One region of the Rhodococcus sp. 5G237 genome, then DNA from elsewhere that is predicted to be linked to it. Evidence: riboswitches for the same ligand, from Rfam matches in the RefSeq annotation. Region 1 holds a riboswitch; the other holds the start of a gene.
The links. A riboswitch is a leader RNA that binds a small molecule or an ion and turns the genes downstream of it on or off. The one in region 1 is predicted to bind S-adenosylmethionine.
Positions count from the first base shown of each region.

Region 1 (11,908 bases):
CGCGGTCCTCGCCCGTAGCTTCGAACGCATCCATCGCACCAATCTGGTCGCGATGGGCGTCCTGCCGATCCAGTGGCAGGGACCCACCCCGGAGACCTTCGACGGCAGTGAGGATATCGACCTGATCGGACTGGCCGATCTCGGATCGACCACCGAGATCACCGTCCGGGTCCGCCGTGCGGGCGAGATCGCGTGGGAGGGCACGGCGCTCTGTCGGATCGACACTCCCCTCGAGTGGGAATGGCTGCGCGCCGGGGGTCTGTTCGGCCACCTGCTGACCGAGCAGACGGAGCGGCAGCGGGCAACGGAGCCCGAACCGGTGGGCGCACACCGGTAGACGAGTGGATCGACGGGGACGTCCTCCGAGGAGGACGTCCCCGTCGTCATGTCCGGTCCGCCGGAGCGACACGGGCGACGGTGCGCGCCCGCACGATCAGATGACGGAGCGGCGGGACGGACCCCTCCGCTCGACCGTTCCTCCGGCCACCGTCGAGCTCGGCGCGCCGCACCCGGTACCGCTCGCGCAACACCGCGGCGCGCAGGGCGGCGATGACACCCGGGAACCGACCCCGACGGCCGACCCCGACGGTGCCGAGGAGCAGGACGGCGGCCGGCAGCACTATCCAGGCGTACAGGACGGCGGCGGAGGCGATCGCCTCGGCGACGGCGTCCTCGTCGAGTGCCGCCCACACGATTCCCGCACCGACCACGACGTAGAGGGTGCCACCCAGGGCCGCGGCCAGGACCGCGCCGACGTATCGGCGGAGCAACCAGCAGCGGACCGTCCACAGCACGAGGACGACAGCCGTGAACATCGTGATCGCGGACGTGACCACCACGAAAGCGACGTCCGAGGAGTCCAGGAGGGGCCCGGAACCCGACTCGTCGTCGAACACCACGATCATGAGGAGCCCCGTCACCACCGTGACGACGGCCAGGACCGCGAGTTCGATGGCGAGCGCCGCGAAGGGGTGGCCGGCGACCCGCGGGTCGTCCGGTCGCAGCCTCGCCGCCGTGGCGAGCAGTTCGCGTCGGCGCAGCAGTGACGCCTCCCGGCGCAGACGACGGCGGGCACCGACGCCGCGCTGGGTCGCGAGGAACAGATCCTGGCTGAGCACCACGATCACGAAGACCGCCGGGAACAGCAGCAGCGCCGCCAGATCCACGGAGTGCGGGAGGCCGTCGAGCAGCGCAGCGACGAAGGTCATCGTCGCCCCGACGCCGAACACCGACCCGCACAATTCGAGGTGTTCGAGGCGCAGCGCCTCGGTCGATCGGGACGAACCCTCGGCGGTGATGGCGGGGCCGAGCGACCACGCGATGAGATTGAGCGCAATGACGAGGGCGGCGAGCACCCCGAGGACGGCGGCGGCCTCACCCATCGTGAGGGTGGTGAGCACGCCGCTGCGCACCGGCGTGGACCGGTCGTAGGCCAGTTCGTCGGTGCGGCGGGCGATCGCATGGATCAGGTTGGGGGCGAGGGCGACCGGCAGGTAGGCCAGCGCCGAGCCGAACATCAGCATCCACACCCGCGTCCAGAACCGTCGGCGGGCGTGCGCTCCGCCGCGGCCTTCGGAGTCGGTGGCAGTGGTGGTCACGGCCGTCCTCCTCCCGGGCCCTACGGTGATGCGACTGACAGTGGTACACGAAACGGTAGCCGGTGCCGGGAGTGCTCGGGAAACACGACACGGGACGCCCGATTCGGGCGTCCCGTGTACATGCTGTCGAGAACGGAGCGGAAGATCAGGCGCGAGCCTTCTGCAGGTTCTCGTCGAGTGCGGCGAGGAACTCCTCGGTGGTCAGCCAGCCCTGCTCGGGGCCGACGAGCAGTGCGAGGTCCTTGGTCATCTGACCGGCTTCGACGGTCTTGATGACGACGTCCTCGAGCTGCTGCGCGAACTCGATGACCTCGGGGGTGTTGTCCAGCTTGCCGCGGTGCTCGAGTCCGCGGGTCCAGGCGAAGATCGACGCGATCGGGTTGGTCGACGTCGGCTTGCCCTGCTGGTGCTGACGGTAGTGCCGGGTGACGGTGCCGTGTGCGGCCTCCGCTTCGACGGTCTTGCCGTCCGGGGTCATCAGGACGGAGGTCATCAGACCCAGCGAGCCGTAGCCCTGCGCGACGGTGTCGGACTGGACGTCGCCGTCGTAGTTCTTGCAGGCCCAGACGTAGCCGCCCTCCCACTTGAGGGACGATGCGACCATGTCGTCGATGAGGCGGTGCTCGTAGGTGAGACCGGCGGCCTCGAACTCGGTCTTGAACTCCTCGTCGAAGATCCGCTGGAACTCGTCCTTGAACATGCCGTCGTAGGCCTTCAGGATCGTGTTCTTGGTCGACAGGTAGACCGGGTAGTTGCGCTGCAGGCCGTAGGAGAAGGATGCACGCGCGAAGTCCTGGATGGACTTCTTGTAGTTGTACATACCCATCACGACGCCGCCGTCCTCGGGGATCCGGCAGACCTCGTGCTGGATCGGCTCGCTGCCGTCCTCGGGCGTGAAGGTGATGGTGACGGTGCCCGGGCGGTCGACCTTGAAGTCGGTGGCGCGGTACTGATCGCCGAACGCGTGACGGCCGACGACGACGGGCTTGGTCCAGCCCGGCACCAGACGCGGTACGTTCGAGATGATGATGGGCGCGCGGAAGATGGTGCCGCCGAGGATGTTACGGATGGTGCCGTTGGGCGACCGCCACATCTTCTTCAGACCGAATTCCTCGACACGCGCTTCGTCGGGGGTGATGGTGGCGCACTTGACGCCGACGTTGTGCTTCTTGATGGCGTTCGCCGCGTCGACCGTCACCTGGTCGTCGGTGGCGTCGCGGTGTTCCACGCCGAGGTCGTAGTACTCGAGATCCACGTCCAGGTACGGGTGGATCAGCTTGTCCTTGATGAACTGCCAGATGATGCGGGTCATCTCGTCGCCGTCGAGTTCGACGACCTTACCTTCAACCTTGATCTTGGACATATGCGCTTCGTGTCCTCCTAGGACGTTTCTGTAGGTCCCCAATCGACCGCACTTTGTGGGTGCGATCGCCGTCGGCTCGCGAGCAGCGAGCATGGCCGTGTCCACGTCCTGGACCGCGGCCAAACATGACAAGCGTACTGCTATTGCCGATGACCGCAAAGCGCCTCGTCCCACCCCCACGCCCTACCGACCGGTAACTTTCCTGCTGGTCAGGGATGTTCAGAGGGTGCATAGGACCCTGCGACGGAGAGTCGCTAGACTGCCGGGAAAGTCATGAGTGCCAGCGTCAAGCCCCGGCTTGCTGGCCGGCAACCCTCCGACCGGGGTGGGGTGCTCCGGGTGATGACACGGTCGGTGGAACCCCACCGACAAGCCTGTTGTCGGGAGGACTGAGATGATGATGTGCTGTCGCACGCAAGCCACGATCACACCTCCCATCACCGCCGGAAGGACACGATGACCGACATCCGCAGCCGGCGCTGCCAGCCCACCGCGAGCCTCGAGGCGGTCATCTCTTGACGGCGGGCACCGAGCGGCGTCGCGTCGAACTGCCCCCGTCGGACGGACGCCTCGACACCATCGACATCGGCGATCTCGCGCTCGAGAGCGGCGAGACGCTGCCGAACGTCACGATCGCCGTGCAGAGGTGGGGCGAACTGTCCCCCGCCCGCGACAACGTGGTGCTCGTCGAACACGCCCTCACCGGCGACTCGCACGTCACCGGCCCCGCCGGACCGGACCATCCGTCCCCCGGTTGGTGGTCGGGCATGGTCGGCCCGGGCGCTCCGATCGACACCGATCGCTGGTGCGTGGTCTCGACGAACATCCTCGGCGGGTGCCGCGGCTCCACCGGCCCCGGCAGCACCGCACCCGACGGCAAGGCCTGGGGATCCCGCTTCCCGCTGATCACCGTGCGCGACCAGGTGGCGGCCGAGGTGGCGCTGCTCGACAAGCTCGGTATCGACGTCCTCGCCGCCGTGACCGGCGGATCGATGGGCGGCATGCGCACCCTCGAGTGGATCATCGCGTACCCGGAGCGGGTGCGGGCGTCGCTCGTCCTCGCCACCGGTGCCCGCGCGACCGCCGACCAGATCGGCACCCAGAGCGCGCAGATGGCGGCCATCACGGCCGACCCCGACTGGCAGGGCGGCGACTACTACGGCACGGGGCGGCGTCCCGAAGCCGGGCTCGCCATCGCCCGGACCATCGCGCACCTCACCTACCGGACCGAACTCGAACTCGACACGCGCTTCGGGAATCTCCCCCAGGACGACGAGGACCCGTGGCGCGGCGGCCGGTACGCCGTGCAGAGCTATCTCGAGCACCAGGCGCGCAAGCTCGTCGCGCGCTTCGATCCCGGTACCTATGTGGTGTTGTCCGACGTGATGAACCGGCACGACGTCGGGCGCGGACGCGGCGGCGTCGAGGCCGCACTCGCGTCCACCCCGGTCCCGACGATCGTCGCCGGCGTCGACTCCGACCGGCTGTATCCGCTGCGCCTGCAGCAGGAGATCGCGGATCTGCTCCCGGGATCGGGCGACCTGCGTGTGCTCGTCTCCCGCGACGGGCACGACGGATTCCTCACCGAGGCCGACGAGGTCGCGAAGCTCCTCGTCGAACTGATGAAGCTCGCCGAGGGCTAGTCGGTTCCCAGCGGGTCGATCGACGCGGCGAGCGCCACGACGATTCCGCCGACGACCATCATCGAGACGACATCGAACGTCTTGCCGCGTACCGCGAGGACACCGACCTTGTCCTCGTCGAGAGCCCAGCGGAACAGGCCGGCGAGGATGGTGGCGCCGCCGAAGACGAACGCTCCGCGTCGCCACCGGTCGGCGATCACCAGGATCACCGCTGCCGCGATCACCAGGGTGACCGCGAGCAGCGGCAGGTTCAGACGCGTGAATCGCAGAGCCTGAGCCATCTCGTCTCCCGGGGTCGTCGACCCGCTTATCGGGACGCGAGCTGCTCGGCCCGCTCCACGACGTTGGTCAGAAGGAAGGCGCGGGTCAGCGGTCCGACGCCACCGGGGTTCGGGGACACGAAGCCCGCGACCTCGCGCACGTCGGCGGCGACGTCGCCGCGCAGTCCGTCCTCAGTGCGGGAGACACCCACGTCCAGCACCGCGGCGCCGGGCTTGACCATGTCCGCCGTCACCAGGCCGGGAACACCTGCGGCTGCGACGATGATGTCGGCGCGACGCACCTCTGCAGCGAGATCACGGGTGCCGGTGTGGCAGAGGGTGACCGTCGCGTTCTCCGAACGACGGGTCAGCAGCAGACCGATCGGGCGACCGACGGTGACGCCACGACCGACCACCACCACGTGCGCGCCGGCGATCTCCACGTCGTAGCGGCGCAGCAGGTGGATGATGCCGCGCGGCGTGCAGGGCAGCGGAGCCTCCTTGCCGAGCACGAGCCGGCCGAGGTTGACCGGGTGCAGTCCGTCGGCGTCCTTGCCCGGATCCATGCGCTCGAGCGCCGCGTTCTCGTCGAGATGCTTCGGCAGCGGGAGCTGCACGATGTAGCCGGTGCAGGCGGGATCGGCGTTGAGCTCGTCTATCGCCTCGAACAGCTGCTCCTGGGTGATGTCGGCGGGCAGATCCTTGCGGATCGACGTGATGCCGACCTTCGCGCAGTCGTTGTGCTTGCCGCGCACATAGGCCGCGGATCCCGGATCGTCGCCGACGAGGATCGTGCCGAGGCCGGGCGTGACGCCCTTGGCCTTCAGCGCATCCACGCGGACCTTCAGGTCCTCGAAGATTTCGTCGCGGGTTGCTTTGCCGTCCAGGATCGTCGCAGTCACGTCGTTCATTCTTCCAGGCGCCCGTCCGGCGTCGAATCGCGGCCGGTACCGGAAACCGTCCGGGCGCCCGGAGGCAGGCAGTCCCGGGACAGTTCCGCAAAGGCCTCGGCGAGATACCGCTCGTACTGCCCGGGGTCGGGCATGCAGGAGTCCGATACCAGAAAAGACAAGGTGAGAACCTCGCCGAGCGACGTCACGGAGTGGACGAGACCATAGTTCCGGTTGAGCATCGGAGTACCGATCGCCTCGACGGCGGGACTGTCACCGAAGCGGAGACTCTCGACCGGCCCGCGGGGCACGTTCGTCACGGTGGTGTTGGCCAGCGGCACCACGTCTCCCGTGGGCCCCACCCGCCTGCGGTGCGCTCGTCGGATCGTCATCGCCAGGTCGAACGCGGGCGATGCATCCACCGCTGCAACGGAGGCAGCCGACTCCGGACGCCGGATGCGCTGTTTCTCGAGAGCGGCCGACTCGTGGACTCGGCGGAGTCGCTCGCGCGGATCCGTCCGGTCGATGTGCAGGTCGACATACATGAGCGTGACCTTGTTCTCCGACTCCGTTCCCGCCCCGTCTCGGAGCGATCCCGGAACGATCGCCGCCGGCGAGTCGGCGGGAATCTCCTCGTAGGACGCGAGGTAGGCGCGCAGTCCGCCCGAGACGACCGTCAGAAGCAGGTCGTTCACCGAGGTGTCCGTGGCGCGCGCGACGGCACGCACCTCCGGCAGCGGCATACGGACGATGCCGAGCTGCCAGGGACCGCCGGCGTCGGTGTCGAAGCGGGTGCGGGGACGTTGCGGCCGGGGCGTGGTGATCTCCCCCGAGGCGGTGAGACCACCCAGCGCTCGTCGAGCGCGACGTGCTGCGACCAGGGCCGGGAGCATCCTCGCGTACCGGAAGGGCAAGGCTGCCGCCGCGCGGACCGTTCCGGGTACGGCGACAACTCGTCCTCCCGCCGAAGGGGTGGCAGACGGATCGTCGAGCAGCGCACGAGCGATCTCGACGGCTCCGAGCCCGTCGGTCACCGAGTGGTGCAGGAGCAGCGCGACGATCGTGGCGCCCTCGGGGAGGTCCTCGACGCCGCGAATATCGGTCAGGACGTGCACTTCCCACGGCGGTGCGGACAGATCGAGACGGCGTTCCTTCGTCGACGCGAGCATCCGATGCAATTCGCTGCGCGAGGTCGGTCCGATCGTCTCGTACCGGACGTGGTCGTCCGGGTCGACGTCCGTCTCCACCCAGTAGGGGAAGTCGAGGTCCGCCGGCACGCGGTGCAGACGTCGGCCGAGCGCCGGTGTGCGATGCAGACGCTCCCCGATCCAGGTGACGGCATCCTCACGGGTGTGGATGGGGGCCTCGCCTGCTCGTGCGTCGAACACGTAGAAGCTCACCATGGTCGGTGGCGGGGCTTCGGGGTCGGTGTCCCCCACGAAGACGTGGAGCGCATCCCGCGCGGCCAGTCGGATTCCGCGTCGGCGTGTCATCGCGATGGTTCTCTCCCGGGTCGCCCGCTGCTCGTGCCTCTCGATTGAACCAGCTACCGCTCGGAGCCACACCCGGTCGGCGATTCGCGTACACGAGCGCGGAGCGGTGTAATTCGACCATGGCGCACGGAGCCGGATCGACGACCGGTAGTACACGAGGCCGTGCCGCGCGTCGTGTCCTGTTCTCGTTCGCAGGCGGCCTCGGCCATCTCGCACCCATGCTCCCGATCGCCGACGTCCTGCGCGGGGCCGGCCACCGTCTCGGCGTGTGCGGGGAGGCGGACGTCCTCGCAGGCGCCGAAGGCTTCGACGCGCACTTCCCCGAGGGGGACACGACATCTCCTTCCGGTCGGTCCACGGGCACGCTCGCTCCTCCCGACCTCGACCACGAGTACTCGGTGATCGGCACCCACTTCGCCGGTGTGCTCGCGGCGCGACGATTCGACCTGGTCCGCGATGTCATCGACCGCTGGCATCCGGACCTGGTGATCTGCGACGAGATGGACTTCGGTGCGATGACGGCAGCCGAACACGCCGCCGTTCCCCGCGTGGTGGTCGACGTCATCGCGTCCGGAGCACTCACCCGGATCGACCGCATCCGTGAGCCACTGGGACGACTACGGGCAACCCACGGACTCCCCTTGGATCCCGAATTCTCCTTCCTGAAACGGAATCTCGTCATCTCACCGTTCCCACCGTCGTTCCGCGATCCCGACTTCCCGTTGCCTCCCACAGCCGTCTCGATAGGCTCGGGCCCGTCGCGCGCGTCCCACGGACACCCTGCGATCGACTGGCTTCGTAGCGGCGAGGAGCCCCACCGCGTGTACGTCACGCTGGGTACCGTCTTCAACACCGAGTCCGGTGATCTCTTCGTCCGCCTCGTCCGGGGGCTGCACCGACTGCCTGCGCGCGTGCTCGTCACCGTCGGCTGCGACGTCGACCCGGCCACCCTGCCGTCACCGGACGACAACGTCCGCATCGAACGGTTCGTGCCGCAGTCGACCGTGCTCCCGCACGTCGATCTCGTCGTCAATCACGGCGGATCGGGCAGCGTCATCGGTGCGCTCACCCACGGCGTTCCGGTCGTCGCGCTTCCGATGGGCGCGGACCAGGAACTCAACGCCCGACGGCTGGTCGCGCTGGGCGCAGGGACCACGATCGATCCCGTCACCGTAACCTCGGCGGAGCTCGGAGGGATCACCCTCGACGCGCTGTCCTCGGGCTCTCTCCGCCGCGGTGCCGAGCGATTGCGCGACGAGATCGCACGATTGCCTCCCCCGGCATCCGTGCTCGCGTTGCTGGAGGACCGAATGTTCCGGTCCCGGTTGCGCTGAACGTCGCCGCTCACACGACGGAGTAACCGTCCGGTAGCGACGTCCGTCCGGTCAGGGCCCGCAGCACGGTCGTACCGTCGCCGAGTGCCAGCGCGATCCTCGTGGCCAGCAGGGTCGCCTCTTCGAGGACGTCGGCCGGAGGCTCGTAAGGGATATGCGCGGCAGCTGCGATGTCGAGACCGTGGACGGCGAGTTCGAAGGTGCGCGTCGGCAGATAGGAGTGCAACCGGATCCCCTTGTCCCCGATCACCCGGATCAGACGGTCCTCGCCGGCACCGAGCCGTTCGATCACCGCAGTCGAGAGGGCATCGATCGTCGCCACCGGGTCGTCACCGAGGTCGGCACCGGCACGTCGTCCGCGTTCGACGATGTCCTCCGCGCCGAGAACCGAGGTCAGTTCCTTGACGTGCACGTAGTACTGCTCCGCGCTCGCGAGGTCCTCGGTGTCGGCGGGACTGTCCAGATAGGTCGTGACGGTCGTCAACGAGCGCGAGGTGTGGCCGATCAGCGCCCGGAGGTCCCACTCACCCAGGCCTGGACCGTCCCAGTGGTCCTCCGGCACGGCACGGACCAGCTCCGAGAAGCTGCGTACCGCCGAGACATACGTTGCTACCGGTGATTCCATGACATCTCCCGCGGCCGACCGAATCGAACCCGACACGAGAATGAAAACACGCGTCCCCCGGCTATGAATGAAAGCACGCGTCCCGCGGCTGTGCCGACGGTGTGCGCACGCGGGTCGGCACGGATCGCTTGCGCGACGTGAATCCCAGGTTCTCGTAGAGCCGCATGGCGGTCGTGTCAGAGACCGAGGCCGGTGCCGTGGACGCCGTACTCGTCGATGACGGCGAGCTCGTCGTCGGTGAGCGGCGGGAAGCTCAGCGCCTCGAGATTGTGGTCGAGCTGCCAGGTCGAACTCGCGCCGACCAGCGCCGAGGTCACGGCAGGCTGCCGGAGTACCCACTGCAGCGCCAGCTGGGCCAGCGACTGCCCACGCGACCGGGCCAGCTTGTCGAGTTCGGTGACGCGCTGCCGGTAGGTCTCGTCGATCACGTCCGGAGAGAGGAACGCGCTGTCCACCGCTCGCGCACCGTCCGGGATGGTCTCGAGATACTTGTCCGTCAGAAGTCCCTGTGCGAGCGGCGAATACACGACTAGGCCGAAACCGTCCTGCTCGGCTGCATCGAGCAGACCGTTCTGCTCGATGCTGCGGTCGAAGATCGAGTAGTGCGGCTGGTGGACGAGCAGTGGGACGCCGGCTTCCCGCAGAAGTGTCGCGGCCTCGTGCGCACGATCCGGTTGGTAGTTCGAGATACGCTTCCGGACTGTCACCGGTTCCGCTCGGGCTGCGCGCAATGCACCTTCGTTCGCAGGACGTCGCGTGACTCTTGCGAACTCCGGATGGCTGCTCGGAGGGGCGTGCGAGCCGGGCCACACAGTGCCGACTTGTTAACCTGCATCGTGTTCAGAGTGATGTTCCACGAGCCGCGCATTCCCCCCAACACCGGCAATGCCATACGCATGGTCGCCGCGACCGGCGCGGAACTGCACCTGGTGGAACCCCTCGGTTTCGACCTGTCCGAGCCGAAGCTGCGCCGCGCGGGCCTGGACTACCACGATCTCGCGTCGGTCACCGTGCACAGCAGTCTCGAGGCCGCGTGGGCGGCGCTGGCCCCCGAGCGGGTGTTCGCGTTCACCGCGCACGGCACGTCGAGCTATGCGGAGATCGAGTACCGAGCCGGCGACGTGCTGTTGTTCGGACCCGAACCGACCGGGCTGTCGCCCGAGGTGCTCGCCGACCCACACATCACCGAGCAGATCCGTATCCCCATGCTGCCCGGGCGTCGTTCACTGAATCTGTCGAACGCCGCAGCCGTCGCCTGCTACGAGGCGTGGCGACAGCACGGATTCCCCGGAGGAGTTTAGGCGCCGCTCTCCACCGGACGACCCGAGCGGGCCCATCCGTCGGTGCCGCCCGCGACGGACACGGCGTCGACACCGCGACCGGCGAGATACTGCGCGGCCTGCAGGCTGCGGCCACCCACGGCGCAGACGACGTAGACGGTGCCCTCGGTGGGGATCTCGTCGATCCGCGCGACGAACTCGCTGAGCGGGATGTTCGTGACGCCGGGTACGCGCACCTGGGCGTATTCGTCGCGTTCACGCACGTCGATGACGGTCGCCCCGTCGGTGAGCGCGGATTCGAGTGCGGCCAGGTCGACCTCACGCATCGCTGTCGGTCCTCTCGGTATCGGGCGGCCCGGTGGTTCCGGACGAACGTTCCCGTCGGGTGATGAGCCGGATGACCAGGTAGAGGACACCTGCACACACGAACAGGAACGCCACCCACGGTAGCGCGGCTCCGATACCGACCACCGCTGCCCCCAGCGCGGCCCACAGGCTGTTCCATCCTGCGACCAGCCCGTCCCAGAAACTGTCCTGCTCGGAGGGAAGGCGGTCGGTGGTGATGTCGACGGTGAGTGTGGACAGTTCGATCCGGTCGCTCAGCTGCCGTCGCTGCGCCTCGAGGCTGTCGAGTTCGGCTTGTCGTTCGGCCAGGGCGGTCTCGGCGGCGATCAGCGCTTCGACGTCGGCCGACGACTCGAGCAGCGCGCGCAGGCGGTCGACCGAGGCCCGCAGCGCACCCACTCGGGCTTCGAGGTCGGTGTACTGCATCGTCACGTCGTCGCGGGTGGTGCTCAGGCTGGTGACACGACCGAGCGTGCGGATCTCGTCGACGACCTCGTCGAGTCGGTCGGCGGGCACCCGCACCGTGAGCACGCTGCTCGCCTCGGGTTGCTCGGTGAGCGAGTCCACGCGCCCACCGGCCTCCTCGACGACCGTCACGACCCGGCGGCCCGTCGCCACGGGATCGCCGGCATCCATCTCGAGGTAGCCGGTGACGACCTCCTTGCGGTCGGACTCCTCGAGGGGTTGCGACTCGCGGAGACCGCCGTCGACGATCGCGGGTGCCGAGATCGCAGGCGCGGAGACCGAGGAGCCCTCGCCTCCCCCACCCTCGTCGCAGCCGGTGACGACCAGCGCGAACAGAGCCAACGACACCAGCGACAGGCGTTTCACACTCGGCGATGCTAGCGAAAGTCGCGTGATCTGCTCGGCATTCGCAGATCCATGGCTTCGAGATGGTCGGCGAGGAGCGTGACCACCCCCTCGGCGTTCTGGAGCCGGCCGCGGACGAGCAGGGCGGGAGCGGTGTGGGCCACGGTCCGGTAGCGCGCCCACAGGCCGACCGAGCACACCACGTTCACCATTCCGGTCTCGTCCTCGAGGTTGAGGAAGGTGACACCGGCGGCGGTCGCCGGTCGC
Region 1 covers NZ_JBSNCD010000008.1:126,583-138,490, reverse strand. The annotation lists gene acnA (aconitate hydratase) at 1-337, shown strand, start outside; gene ACWPOC_RS19750 (hypothetical protein) at 384-1,598, opposite strand; gene ACWPOC_RS19745 (NADP-dependent isocitrate dehydrogenase) at 1,744-2,961, opposite strand; SAM riboswitch class IV at 3,231-3,342, shown strand; gene metX (homoserine O-acetyltransferase MetX) at 3,477-4,604, shown strand; gene ACWPOC_RS19735 (DUF3017 domain-containing protein) at 4,601-4,885, opposite strand; gene ACWPOC_RS19730 (bifunctional methylenetetrahydrofolate dehydrogenase/methenyltetrahydrofolate cyclohydrolase) at 4,912-5,766, opposite strand; gene ACWPOC_RS19725 (wax ester/triacylglycerol synthase domain-containing protein) at 5,772-7,247, opposite strand; gene ACWPOC_RS19720 (glycosyltransferase) at 7,367-8,581, shown strand; gene ACWPOC_RS19715 (maleylpyruvate isomerase N-terminal domain-containing protein) at 8,592-9,206, opposite strand; partial or broken gene ACWPOC_RS19710 (aldo/keto reductase) at 9,383-9,943, opposite strand; gene ACWPOC_RS19705 (tRNA (cytidine(34)-2'-O)-methyltransferase) at 10,043-10,507, shown strand; gene ACWPOC_RS19700 (rhodanese-like domain-containing protein) at 10,504-10,812, opposite strand; gene ACWPOC_RS19695 (DUF4349 domain-containing protein) at 10,805-11,662, opposite strand; gene ACWPOC_RS19690 (error-prone DNA polymerase) at 11,674-11,908, opposite strand, start outside.

Region 2 (11,908 bases), on a different contig from region 1:
GGCGCAGCAGCGCCGGGTCGAGGATGTCGGGGCGGTTCGTCGCGGCCATCACGATGATGCCGGAGCGGTCGCCGAAGCCGTCCATCTCGACGAGGAGCTGGTTGAGGGTCTGCTCGCGCTCGTCGTGCCCACCGCCGAGGCCGGCGCCGCGCTGGCGGCCGACCGCGTCGATCTCGTCGACGAAGATGATGCAGGGGGCGTTCTGCTTGGCCTGCTCGAACAGGTCGCGCACGCGGGAGGCGCCGACACCGACGAACATCTCGACGAAGTCCGAACCGGAGATCGTGAAGAACGGGACGCCCGCCTCGCCGGCGACGGCGCGTGCGAGGAGGGTCTTACCGGTGCCGGGAGGGCCGTAGAGCAGCACGCCCTTGGGGATCTTCGCGCCGAGTGCCTGGTAGCGCGCCGGGTTCTGCAGGAAGTCCTTGATCTCGTAGAGCTCCTCGACGGCCTCGTTGGCGCCGGCGACATCGGCGAAGGTCGTCTTGGGCATGTCCTTCGACAGCTGCTTGGCCTTCGACTTGCCGAAGCCCATCATGCCGCCGCGGCCACCGCCCTGCATGCGGCTCATCACGAAGAAGAACACGCCGAGCAGGATGATCATCGGCAGGACGAACAGAAGGATCGACGTCAGCCAGCTCTCCTGGGTGACGTTCGTGTCGTACTTCTGCGCGCCCGACGCGGCGACGAGGTCGAAGATCTGCTCGGAGGCCGACGCGGGATACTTCGCGATGATCTCGGTGCTGCCCTCGGTCGCGTCGTTGCCGTTCTCGAGCCACAAGCGCACCTGCTGCTCGCGGTCGTCGATGCGGGCTTCACTGACGTTCTGCGATTCGAGTTGAGCCACCGCGACGGACGTGTCCACCTGAGTGAAACCGCGCGTGTCGTCGCCGAAGTAACTGAAGGCGTAGATCACCAGCAGAATGCCGGCGACGATCGCCAGATTACGGAACACTGTCTTGCGGTTCATACAGGTTCGGCCCGAGCGGCCGGTCCTTTCGATCGAGTTCGTCGGGGTCTCGCAGTCGCGGCGCTTCGCGCCCGGGGTGGCCGCATGCCGCAACGGTCACTGACCAGGCAACGCAAGGTTACCGCGTAGCAACGAGCAGTCGCCCCGGCACCGGCCGGAGCCGGCACCGGGAAGACGTCGTAATCGACAACGATCGGGACGGAACCGGAGTTCCCCGGGCCGGGGAACTCACCACCCGGCTCGACCGGAGGTCAGCTGCTGTAGACCTTGGGATCCAGCGTGCCGATGTAGGGCAGGTCGCGGTAGCGCTCGTCGTAGTCGAGGCCGTAACCGACGACGAACTCGTCCGGGATGTCGAATCCGACGTCCTTGACCTCGACGTCGATCTTCACGGCCTCCGGCTTGCGGAGCAGCGTGACGACCTCGAGCGACGCGGGGTTGCGCGTCGAGAGGTTCTTGAGCAGCCACGACAGCGTCAGACCCGAGTCGATGATGTCCTCGACGATGAGGACGTTGCGACCGGCGATGTCCTTGTCGAGGTCCTTGAGGATGCGCACGACACCCGAGGACGAGGTCGACGACCCGTACGAGCTGACGGCCATGAACTCCATCTGCGTGGGGATCGGCAGAGCGCGCGCGAAGTCGGTCATGAAGAAGATGGCGCCCTTGAGCACCCCGATGAGCAGCAGATCGCCTTCCGGCGCACCCACCGGGTAACGCTCGGCGATCGACTGCGCCAGCTCTGCGGTCCGCTCCTTGATCTGTTCCTCGGAGATCAGCACCGACGCTATGTCGTTCTCGTACACCGGGGTCCTTCCCTACCTTCTGCTGCCGGTCGCCCGGGTCTCGCCCGGTCGACGTACTCCACGGCAAGCGTGCCACGCCGACGCGACACCACCAACCTCGTCCCCGTCCGCGGGCCCCGCCCGACCGCGACCGGGCCCTGTCCGCGCCACGCCACTACCAGGTCGTCGACCGCTCGCAGCATCGTCTCGTTCGGCGTGGCGGTGTGATCGATCAGCCACGATCGGAGGGCTCTGCGTCGTACTGCGGCGGGAGCCGCCGCGAGTGCGTCGGTGTCGAGCAGGTCGTCCTCGCGCCGCGCCGTCACGAGCAGGTCGTCGGCCCAGACATCGAGGGCGTGACCGTCGTCCTGCAGTTGCCCGGCCGTGCGCGCGAGGGCTTCGGCGACGCCGCCACCGAGCACGTCCTCGAGCAGCGGCAGTACCTCGCGGCGCAGACGCACGCGCGTGAACCGGTCGTCGGCGTTGTGCGGATCCTCGTACGGGCGGTAGCCGAGTTCGTCGCACGCCCGGCGGGTCGTGTCGCGGCGCACGCCGAGCAGCGGCCGGCCCCACGGCGGGTCGAAGGGTGCCATCCCGCGGATCGAACGCAGACCCGATCCGCGGCCGAGACCGAGCAGCACCGTCTCGGCCTGGTCGTCGAGGGTGTGCCCGAGCAGCACGGGCCGTCCGTCGCGGTTCTCGTCGAGCGCCCGGTAGCGGGCCGCGCGCGCGGCGGCCTCGATGCCTCCCCCGCCGGTGACGTCCACGCCGACCACCGTGACGGTCGCGCAGCCGCGGGCCCGGGCGAACTCCGCGGCCCGCGCGGCGACGACCTCGGAACCGGACTGGAGACGATGATCGACGACGACGACATGCACCGCGTCGGTCTCCGCGACGGCCGCGGCGGTCAGGGCTGCGGAATCGGCCCCACCCGACAGCGCGACGGTCACCGCAGCGGTCGGGTGCGCGCCCAGCCAGGCCCGCACGGCGAGTCGCACCTCGTGGATCGCCGGGGCCTCGGGCAGCAGCGGACGATCGGCCGACGGTGAAGCCACGATCAGCTCAGCACCCGCGCGATCCACGCGTCGGGATGGTCGATCTCGGTCAGGGTGGGCAGGGCGTCCGGACCGGACCACACGGCGTTGAAGTCGTCCATGCCGACCTTGGCGACGACGGCGTCGACGAACTTCTTGCCGTGCACGTACTGGGCCATCTTGGCGTCCATGCCGAGGACGAGCCGGATGAGGCGATGCACCGGGCTGCTGTTGCGGTGCCGCCGGTTGTCGAACGCGCGCCGGATCCGCGCGACCGACGGGACCACGGCCGGGCCGACACCGTCCATCACATGATCGGCGTGTCCTTCGAGCAGCGTTCCGAGCGCGAGGATCCGGTCGAACGACTCGCGCTGAGACTGTGCTTGCAGCGCCCGCACGACACCGAGCATGCCCCGCTCCGACATCGGCTTGTCGCCGGGAGTGCGCAGGTCCTTCACCGCCGACACCACGCGGGTCGCGACGTCGCCCATCGGTTCCTCGACCGCGGTGGCGAGGTCGGCGGCGGCCTCGCGCATCAGCTCGGCCATCCACGGTGCCTGTGCGAACTGCACGCGGTGGGTCACCTCGTGCAGGCACACCCACAGCCGGAAGTCGGCGGGCGGTACCTTCAGGGCGCGTTCGACCGCGACGACATTGGGCGCGACGAGCAGCAGCGAACGGGAGAACGGGTCGTACTGTCCGAGCACCGCGGACGACAGGTAGGCGAGCATGGCGCCGGCCTGCGCGCCCGCCGGTTTGCCCACCCAGCGCCGGGAGGAGCCGGCCGGATCGTCGCCCGATGTCGCGGTGAGGTCGGCCATCGACGCTGCGGCCGCACGCACCCAGCCCGGCCGGTCGACGACCTGCGCGGGCGGCGGCTCGGTTCCGTCGTCGAGACGTGTGTGCTCGCGCACCGGTCCCTCGGCGCGCGCGGCGGCCGAGAACAACTCGTCCTGCACCGCGTCGCGGGTGTACCGCGACATCGCGGGTTCGGAGCGGGTGAGGCGCACGCCGACCCCGGCCGCGAACGACCAGTCGATCGCGTCGCCGAGTGCCCGCTCCTTGCCGGTCATCGGCAACCGCACTCACGGAGTACCGACGCCACGGCGTCGAGGGCGGGCCGGGCCTCGCTCGGGGACCTGCCGTTGGAGAGCAGCGCGAACGACAGCACGCGGCCGTCGGAGTCGACGACGTATCCGGCGAGTCCGTTGACCTCGGTGAGCGTGCCGGTCTTCGCGCGCACCCATCCGGCTCCGGCACGGGTCGTGGTGCCGTAGCGATCGGCGAGCGTGCCGGTCGCTCCGGCGACGGGAAGATAGTCGAGCATGGGCCGCAGCTCCGTCCTGTCCGGTCCGGCCGCCTCCGAGATCACGCGATCGAGCGTGCGAGCGGGGATCCGGTTCTCGACCGAGAGCCCGCTGACGTCGCGCAACGTCACTCCGGTGACGTCCAGACCCGCTTGCTGCAGGGTACCGGTCACAGCCTTCGTCGTGCCCTCGAACGAGTGCTCGTTGCCGGTCGCGACCGCGACCTCCCGTCCGATCGTCTCCGCGAGGACGTTGTCGGATCGGCGCAGCATCTGGCCGAGACGCACGGTGAGCGGCGCCGACTGGACCGACGCCATGGGCGCCGCGCCCGGCGAGGCGGACCCGGGCGCGACTCGCGCCGGATCGGCGCCGAGCGCGGTCGCCAGTGCGCGTCCGGCGTCCAGAGCGGGCGTCGCGCTGCGGGGCGATTCGTCCTCGAGCGGGTTCGACCGGCCGCCGTCGAGCATCACGGGTTCGATGGGCGCGACGTAGCCGTCGCCGACGTCCTGCGGGAACCAGCCCGGCGCGAGCGGATCTCCGCTGTACAGGCTCGTGTCGACGAGGACGGTCTCGACCGTCGCGCCGCTGCGCCGGATCTGTTCGGCGAGGTCGGCGACGCGGGGGCCACCCGGGTAGAAGCTCTCCTGTCCGGGCCGCATCGCCGAGAGGGTGGGGTCGCCACCGGCGATGAGGATGATCTCCCCCGGCTTCGAACCCTCGACGACGCGCGTGGTGATCCGATGGTCGGAGGGCAGCACGAGCATGGCCGCCGCGGCGGTGAGGATCTTCGTAGTGGAGGCCGGGATCAGCGCGCGATCGGCGTCCTTCGACCACAGGACCGTGCCGGTCGTGGGGTCGGTGATCGACCCGGCGAAGTCACCGAGGCCGGGATTGTTCACGGCCCGGTCGAGTGCCGCCGCCAGCGAGGTGGGGTCGGGCATCGGAGCGTCGGGCGAGACCGCGGCGACCGCGGGGGTCGCGACCACCGGCGCCGGGGCGGGGAGTACGACCGCGCCGGCGGACGCCCGCACGTCGTAGATCGCGAAGGCCCCGCCCACGACGAGAGCGAGGAAACCCGCACCCCAGATCCCGAAGAGGATCTTCATGTTCCGTCGTCGCCTGGTTGCCAGTGAACCCTGCTTCTTGTTGCCACCCTGCCCCGTCAACACGCCTCCGCTGCATCCTGCACACACTGGTCGACCAGCCACCCGCACTTCCCGCTGCCGGCCGCATACTGCTGTGACGCACTCGGGGCCCCGGTACCTGCACCTCCAGCCTAGCGCCGCGACCGTTATCCTCTCTGCGGACCATCACCGCAGATACGGATGTCGTATCCGCCGGAAAAACACCGACGAAGTGAGGCAAGGCGTGGAGTTCGAGGTCACCATCGAGATCCCCAAGGGACAGCGGAACAAGTACGAGGTCGATCACGAGACCGGACGCGTCAAGCTCGATCGTTACCTGTACACCTCGTTCGGCTACCCGGCCGATTACGGCTACATCGAGAACACCCTCGGTGAGGACGGCGATCCGCTCGACTGCATGGTCCTGCTGCCCGAGTCGGTCTTCCCCGGCGTGATCGTCGAGGCCCGCCCCATCGGCATGTTCAAGATGGTCGACGAGGCCGGTGGCGACGACAAGATCCTGGCCGTCCCGGCCGGCGACCCGCGGTGGGATCACGTCCAGGACATCAGCGACGTCTCGCAGTTCGAGCTCGACGCGATCAAGCACTTCTTCGTGCACTACAAGGATCTCGAGCCGGGCAAGCACGTCGAGGCCGCCGACTGGGTCGGTCGCGCCGAGGCCGAGGCCGAGGTGACCGCGTCGGTCGAGCGCCTGAAGAACAACGGCGGGCACTGACACCGAGCCTCCACAACGCGGATCCCCCGGACGATGTGATCGTCCGGGGGATCCGTCGTATGCGGGGTCTACTCGCCCTTGAACTGCGGCGGGCGCTTCTCGAAGACGGCGGTGATCGCCTCGGTGAGGTCCTCCGACGGCAGGAACGCCGCGTTCCACGCCGCGACGTAGCGGAGGCTGTCGTCGACCTGCGGCGAGCGCGTGTGGTCGAGGACGTTCTTGATGCCCTGGACGACGAGCGGCGGGTTGGCGGCGATCTCCGCGGCGGTCGCGTGGGCGGCGGCCAGCACTGCGTCGGCGTCGTCGTGGACGTCGTTGACGAGACCGATCTTCTCGGCGCGGGTGGCGTCGATGTCCGTGCCCGTGAGCGCGAGCTCGCGGACGTGACCGTCGCCGATGATGAGCGGGAGCCGGGCGAGGGTGCCGACGTCGGCGACCATTCCGACCTTGACCTCGCGGACGCTGAACTTCGCATCGGCGCTCGCATAGCGGATGTCGGCGGCGGAGATGAGATCGACCGCTCCGCCGATGCACCAGCCCTGGACCGCGGCGACGACCGGCTTGCGGCAGTCGGCGACGGCCGTGATGGCCGCCTGCATGTTCTTGATCAACGTGTGGAAGTCCGTGCGCGGCTTCGCGAGCGCCTTGCCGGAGACGACGGCGCCGAGGCTGCCGCCCATGGCGACGAGGTCGAGGCCGTAGGAGAAGTTCCGGCCGGAACCGGCGAGGACGACGGCGCGGACCTCGGGGTCGGCGTCGAGCTCACCGAAGAGGACGGGCAGTTCCGCCCAGAAGTCGGGACCCATGGCGTTGCCCTTGCCGGGGCCGATGAGCGTGACCTGTGCGACGTGATCCTTGCGTTCGACGGTGAACGCTTTCCAGGGCGAGTGATCGGACATTACTGAAGAGTAACTTGTGGATCTTCGTTTCGCACCGACCCCACGACACGACACGACGACGACGCGTCCTCGGAACCGCACCCATCGCGCGGCGATTTTCCTACTCTTGATCCATGACCAGGTCGCTGCATCCGAACGCCCACCGCGTGTCGGACACGCTCATCTCCCGCGGCCATCACGGTCTGATCGTCCAGCAGCCGGAGACCGTGCACACCGCCGAGCAGGCCGCTGCCGCGGTGGGTGTGGAGGTGGGCGCGATCGTGAAGTCGCTCGTCTTCCTGCTCGACGACGACCCGATCCTGTTGCTCGTGTCCGGCGCGCACCGCGTGTCGGTCGAACGGACCGGCGAGCGTCTCGGCGGCGAACTCGTGCCGGCCTCCCCCGATCTGGTCACGGAGGTCACGGGTCAGCCACTCGGTGGCGTCGCACCGCTCGGTCACCCCACGAACCTGCCCACCTACATCGACCGTGCGCTGCAGCACTATCCGGATCTGTGGGCATCGGGTGGGTGCCCGAACACACTGTTCCGGACCGTCTATTCGGAGCTCATGCGCATCACCGCAGCGATCGACGTCGACGTGGACTGAGACCGTCCACCTACCGGTACCGCCGGCATCTCCACCCGGGTACACTCTCCGTCGTGACAGTCCGAGCGTGGAGCCGCAGGCATGTCGACCTGTGCCGTACCCGCTCGTGCCTCTGTGCGTTCTGAGATCCGCACCATCCCTTCCTCTTTCCCGGCGCCGCACTGCTGCGGGTAGTTGCCTGCCCGGCGCCGTTCACCTTCCGACCAGCGGAGCCCTTCCATGACCACGTCCTCCATCGAGAACCCGGCCGGCAGCTCGGTCGATTCCCCCGAACTCGTTCTCATCGTGCAGATCTCGGACACGAACGCCGGATCGGCGGGCGATCTCGCAGCCCTTGCCGACGCCCTGCGGGAGACCGCGCTCGATCTGCTCCCGGGTGCGCGCACCCACACCCTCCTCAGTCCCGGCCCGACCCCTCTGGTGATCGATCTGCCGGCCCGCGAACTGGTGCTCGACAATCAGCGGGTCGAGTTGAGTCACAGCGAGTTCGAGATCCTCGCGCATCTGGTTCGCCGGCCCCGCGTCGTGGTGTCCCGCGCGGCGCTGCGGCCGCTCGGCGCCGGTTACTCCGAGAACGACGACGTCGACACCGACCGCGGCAACCGCAGTGTCGACGTCCACGTCTCCCGGATCCGTTCCAAGCTGGGACGTTTCGGCAACATCATCACGACCGTGCGTGGTTCGGGTTACCGGTTCGATCCCGATCCGCGCGTGCACGTCGTCGAAGTACTCGACCGCCGCACGGCGTGAACGCATGCGAAGGAGGGGCAGGAGTCGAACACCTGCCCCTCCTTCGTGATACCGACCGATGTCAGGAAGCGCGCACGGACGCCTGGGCACCTTCGCCGAACCGGCGCAGGACCTCGACGACGGTCGGTGAGACCTCGATGAGGCCGCGCGACTCCAGCCACGGCAGCGTTCCGTCGACGAGATGCTCGACGGTGAACGGCGCGGCGAGCGGGATCAGCGTGACGCCGTCGGCGACCTGCACGGCATGGATGTCGGCGATCAACCCGGCGAGACCGTGCGGCGTTCCGACATAAGACAGCGTGCCGGCCTCCCCGCGAGTCGATTCCGGGCGGGTGCGCCGGGTGCGGGCGGTGCGGGCATCGGAGGCGAGGACGACCTCGACGTCGACGAGCACCGTGACCGAATCGGGATCGCGCCCCTCCCCGGCGGCCTCCGCGCGGATGCGGTCGCGCAGTTTCCCGGCCTCACGCAGGTCGGCGGCACGCACCCGCACGACGTTGGATGCATCGGCGCTGAGGTCGAGCGGCGGGTCGCCGGCACGCCCCAGGGTCAGGTCGGCCCAGTAGTCGGGCCCGGAGTGACCGGCGAGTTCGACGGCGACACGCAACGGCCGGACGGTTTCGGACTCGACGACGGCCGGGTCTGCGGTGGCCGGATCTGCGGATCCAGGGGTGACGGTGGATGCGACGGACATGGGGTGCCTCTCGGTACGGGCCGCGGAGCGGCACGGAGGGATCGGCCTGTGAGCCGGAAGACTGTGAGGAGAAGACCTTCAGTCCGGACAGATTCCCGATGCCGTACGGCAGAGGTCGACATGGCGACGGCACCAGCGTGCCGCAGCGATCGCCCTCGTCCGTTCCATGCGAATTACCCTACTTATCCTGTGGGGAATTGTCGACCGCTAGACGCACGGAGATGCGTCGCCATCGGTCGCCCCGAGACCGGGACGCGTCTCCGGCGAGGGATTCCACACGCCGTCGGTCTTCGCGTGCACCCACGTCGGCCCGCTCTCGACCAGCGACCGGAGCGCTCCGAGGAGCCGCTCGACGTCAGCGGACGAGCTGCCGAGCCCGAGCGACGCCCGGACGGCACCGCCGGCGCGACCGACCCGCGCGAGCAGCGGGTGGGCGCAGAAACGTCCGTCACGGACGCCGATGCCGTGCTCGGCGGACAGATAGGAGGCGACGTGGCCGGGCTCGTAACCGTCGACCGTGAAGGTGACGATGCCGACGCTGTCGGCCGAATCGTTCCACAGCCGAAGCACTTCCACACCGTCGATGGTCTGCAGACCGTCGACGAGCAGGGCGCACAGGGCCTCCTCGTGACGGGTCACCGCGTCGGAGTCGAAACCGGCGAGCGCATCGCACGCGGCGGCAAGAGCGGCGACACCGAGCACGTTGGGGGTGCCGGCCTCGTGACGTGCAGGGGCGCAGGCCCATTCGGTGTGATCGAGGCGCACCTCGCGCACCGCGCCGCCACCGGCGAGATACGGCTCGGCGGCGTCGAGCCAGTCTCGGCGGCCGACGAGCGCTCCCGCACCGAACGGCGCGTACAGCTTGTGGCCGGAGAACGCGAGGTAGTCCACACCGAGCTCGGCGAGATCGACACGGCGGTGGGGCACGAGCTGCGCACCGTCGACGAGGATCCGGGCGCCGGAAGCGTGTGCGAGCTCGGCGAGTTCGGCGATCGGCAGGACCTCACCGGTGACGTTGGAAGCACCGGTGACGGCGAGCAGGGCCGCGGGGGCGCGCTGGAGTTCGACCGCGAGGCGCCACACCGTCTCGGAGACGGTGTCCGCGGCCTCGACGATGCGAGAATTCTTCCAGGGCAGCAGATTCGCGTGATGCTCGATGTCGAGCACGACGACATCGCCGGGCACCGCACTCGCGAGCAGGTTCAGCGAATCGGTGGTGTTGCGCGTGAAGACGACGACCTGGTCGTCGGCCGCGCCGACGAAGCGCGAGACGGACGTGCGGGCGTCCTCGTAGGCGGTGGTGCTGATCCGCGAGGCGTATCCGGCGCCGCGGTGCACGCTCGCGTAGAAGGGCAGCAGCTCCGTGATGCGGTCGGTGACGGCGGACAGCGCCGGTGCGCTCGCCGCGTAGTCGAAGTTCGCGTAGGTGCAGGTACCACCCTGGACGAGCGGAACCTGCACGTCACAGCCGGAAACGGTGGCGAACGGAGCGATGCAGGTGGTGGCGGCTACAGCAGTCATGACAAATCCCTCGTGTACTCGGGGACCCGCCGGTGACGCCTACGACGGAGAATTCTCGTCGCCGGCGGAGTCCGCGCTTGCCGTGTCCGGTAGTGGATTCACGGCCCGGTCGTCACCCGGAGCACCCCACCGCGGTTGGAGGGTTGCCGACCAGCTAGCCGGGGCTTGACGCTGGTACTCATGACCTGGCGAAGAGAATGGCAGGACGACCGAGCCGTGTCAACCCCGCACCGCTCCGCGTCGCCCGGCACCGCACGACGCCGACACGCGTTCTGCGCGCCGAACGTTCACCTGCCGTCCACCCGGACGTGAGATAACCGGAAGCACCATCGAGCAGAAGGACCCGCGGAGTTGCCAGCCATAACCTCGACCCCCGTCGGCCGGTCCCCCATCCCGGACGAGTTCCTCCGCGCGTCGCACGCTCCACCCGCCCGCACCCTCGTCGACCTGCTGCGGAGCACTGCCGAAGCACATCCCGACGCCCCCGCGATCGACGACGGCTCGACGGTCCTCGAATACGCCGAACTGGCCGAGGCGGTGATCGCGGGTGCGTATGCGCTGAACGACGCGGGTGTCGGGGCCGGCGACAGGGTCGGGGTGCGCATGACCTCCGGGCGCAGCGACCTGTATGTGACGATTCTCTCCATTCTCGCCGCGGGCGCCGCGTACGTCCCCGTCGACGCCGACGATCCCGACGAGCGGGCCGAACTCGTGTTCTCGGAAGCGCAGGTCACCGCCATCGTCACCGACGAGGGCATCGGACCGGGCACGGCCGCACCGTCGGGCACCCCGGTGGTACGGGGTCCGAACCTCGACGACGACGCGTGGATCATCTTCACCTCCGGTTCGACCGGGACACCGAAGGGTGTCGCCGTCACCCACCGCAACGCGGCGGCCTTCGTCGACGCGGAAGCACGGATGTTCTGCCAGGGGGCGCCGCTCGGTCCCGGCGACCGGGTCCTGGCCGGCCTGTCGGTAGCGTTCGACGCCTCGTGCGAGGAGATGTGGCTCGCGTGGCGGCACGGCGCCTGTCTGGTTCCGGCGCCCCGCGCGCTGGTCCGCTCCGGCATGGATCTCGGGCCGTGGCTCGTCTCGCGCAACATCAACGTCGTCTCCACGGTGCCCACCCTCGCGGCGATGTGGCCGGCCGAAGCCCTCGAGGCGGTGCGTCTGCTCATCTTCGGGGGCGAGGCCTGCCCACCCGATCTCGTCGAACGTCTCGCCGTTCCGGGACGCGAGGTGTGGAACACCTACGGACCCACCGAGGCGACCGTCGTGGCCTGCGCGTCGCTGATGGACGGCACCGGACCGGTCCGCATCGGCCTGCCCCTCGACGGATGGGATCTCGCCGTCGTGGACGCCGACGGCAACCCCGTCGAGGAGGGCGCGACCGGTGAACTCGTCATCGGCGGTGTCGGTCTCGCGCGCTACCTCGATCCGGCGAAGGACGCCGAGAAGTACGCTCCCATGCCCACTCTCGGCTGGGACCGCGCCTACCGCA
Region 2 covers NZ_JBSNCD010000002.1:17,465-29,372, reverse strand. The annotation lists gene ftsH (ATP-dependent zinc metalloprotease FtsH) at 1-970, opposite strand, end outside; gene hpt (hypoxanthine phosphoribosyltransferase) at 1,222-1,776, opposite strand; gene tilS (tRNA lysidine(34) synthetase TilS) at 1,758-2,810, opposite strand; gene ACWPOC_RS03445 (zinc-dependent metalloprotease) at 2,813-3,862, opposite strand; gene dacB (D-alanyl-D-alanine carboxypeptidase/D-alanyl-D-alanine endopeptidase) at 3,859-5,202, opposite strand; gene ACWPOC_RS03435 (inorganic diphosphatase) at 5,465-5,956, shown strand; gene ACWPOC_RS03430 (crotonase/enoyl-CoA hydratase family protein) at 6,025-6,855, opposite strand; gene ACWPOC_RS03425 (YbaK/EbsC family protein) at 6,969-7,442, shown strand; gene ACWPOC_RS03420 (winged helix-turn-helix domain-containing protein) at 7,662-8,192, shown strand; gene ACWPOC_RS03415 (hypothetical protein) at 8,254-8,886, opposite strand; gene ACWPOC_RS03410 (aminotransferase class V-fold PLP-dependent enzyme) at 9,094-10,407, opposite strand; SAM riboswitch class IV at 10,476-10,593, opposite strand; gene ACWPOC_RS03405 (Pls/PosA family non-ribosomal peptide synthetase) at 10,759-11,908, shown strand, end outside.
Region 2: linked by a shared signal. The riboswitch ahead of ACWPOC_RS03410 (aminotransferase class V-fold PLP-dependent enzyme) and the one ahead of metX (homoserine O-acetyltransferase MetX) in region 1 are both predicted to bind S-adenosylmethionine.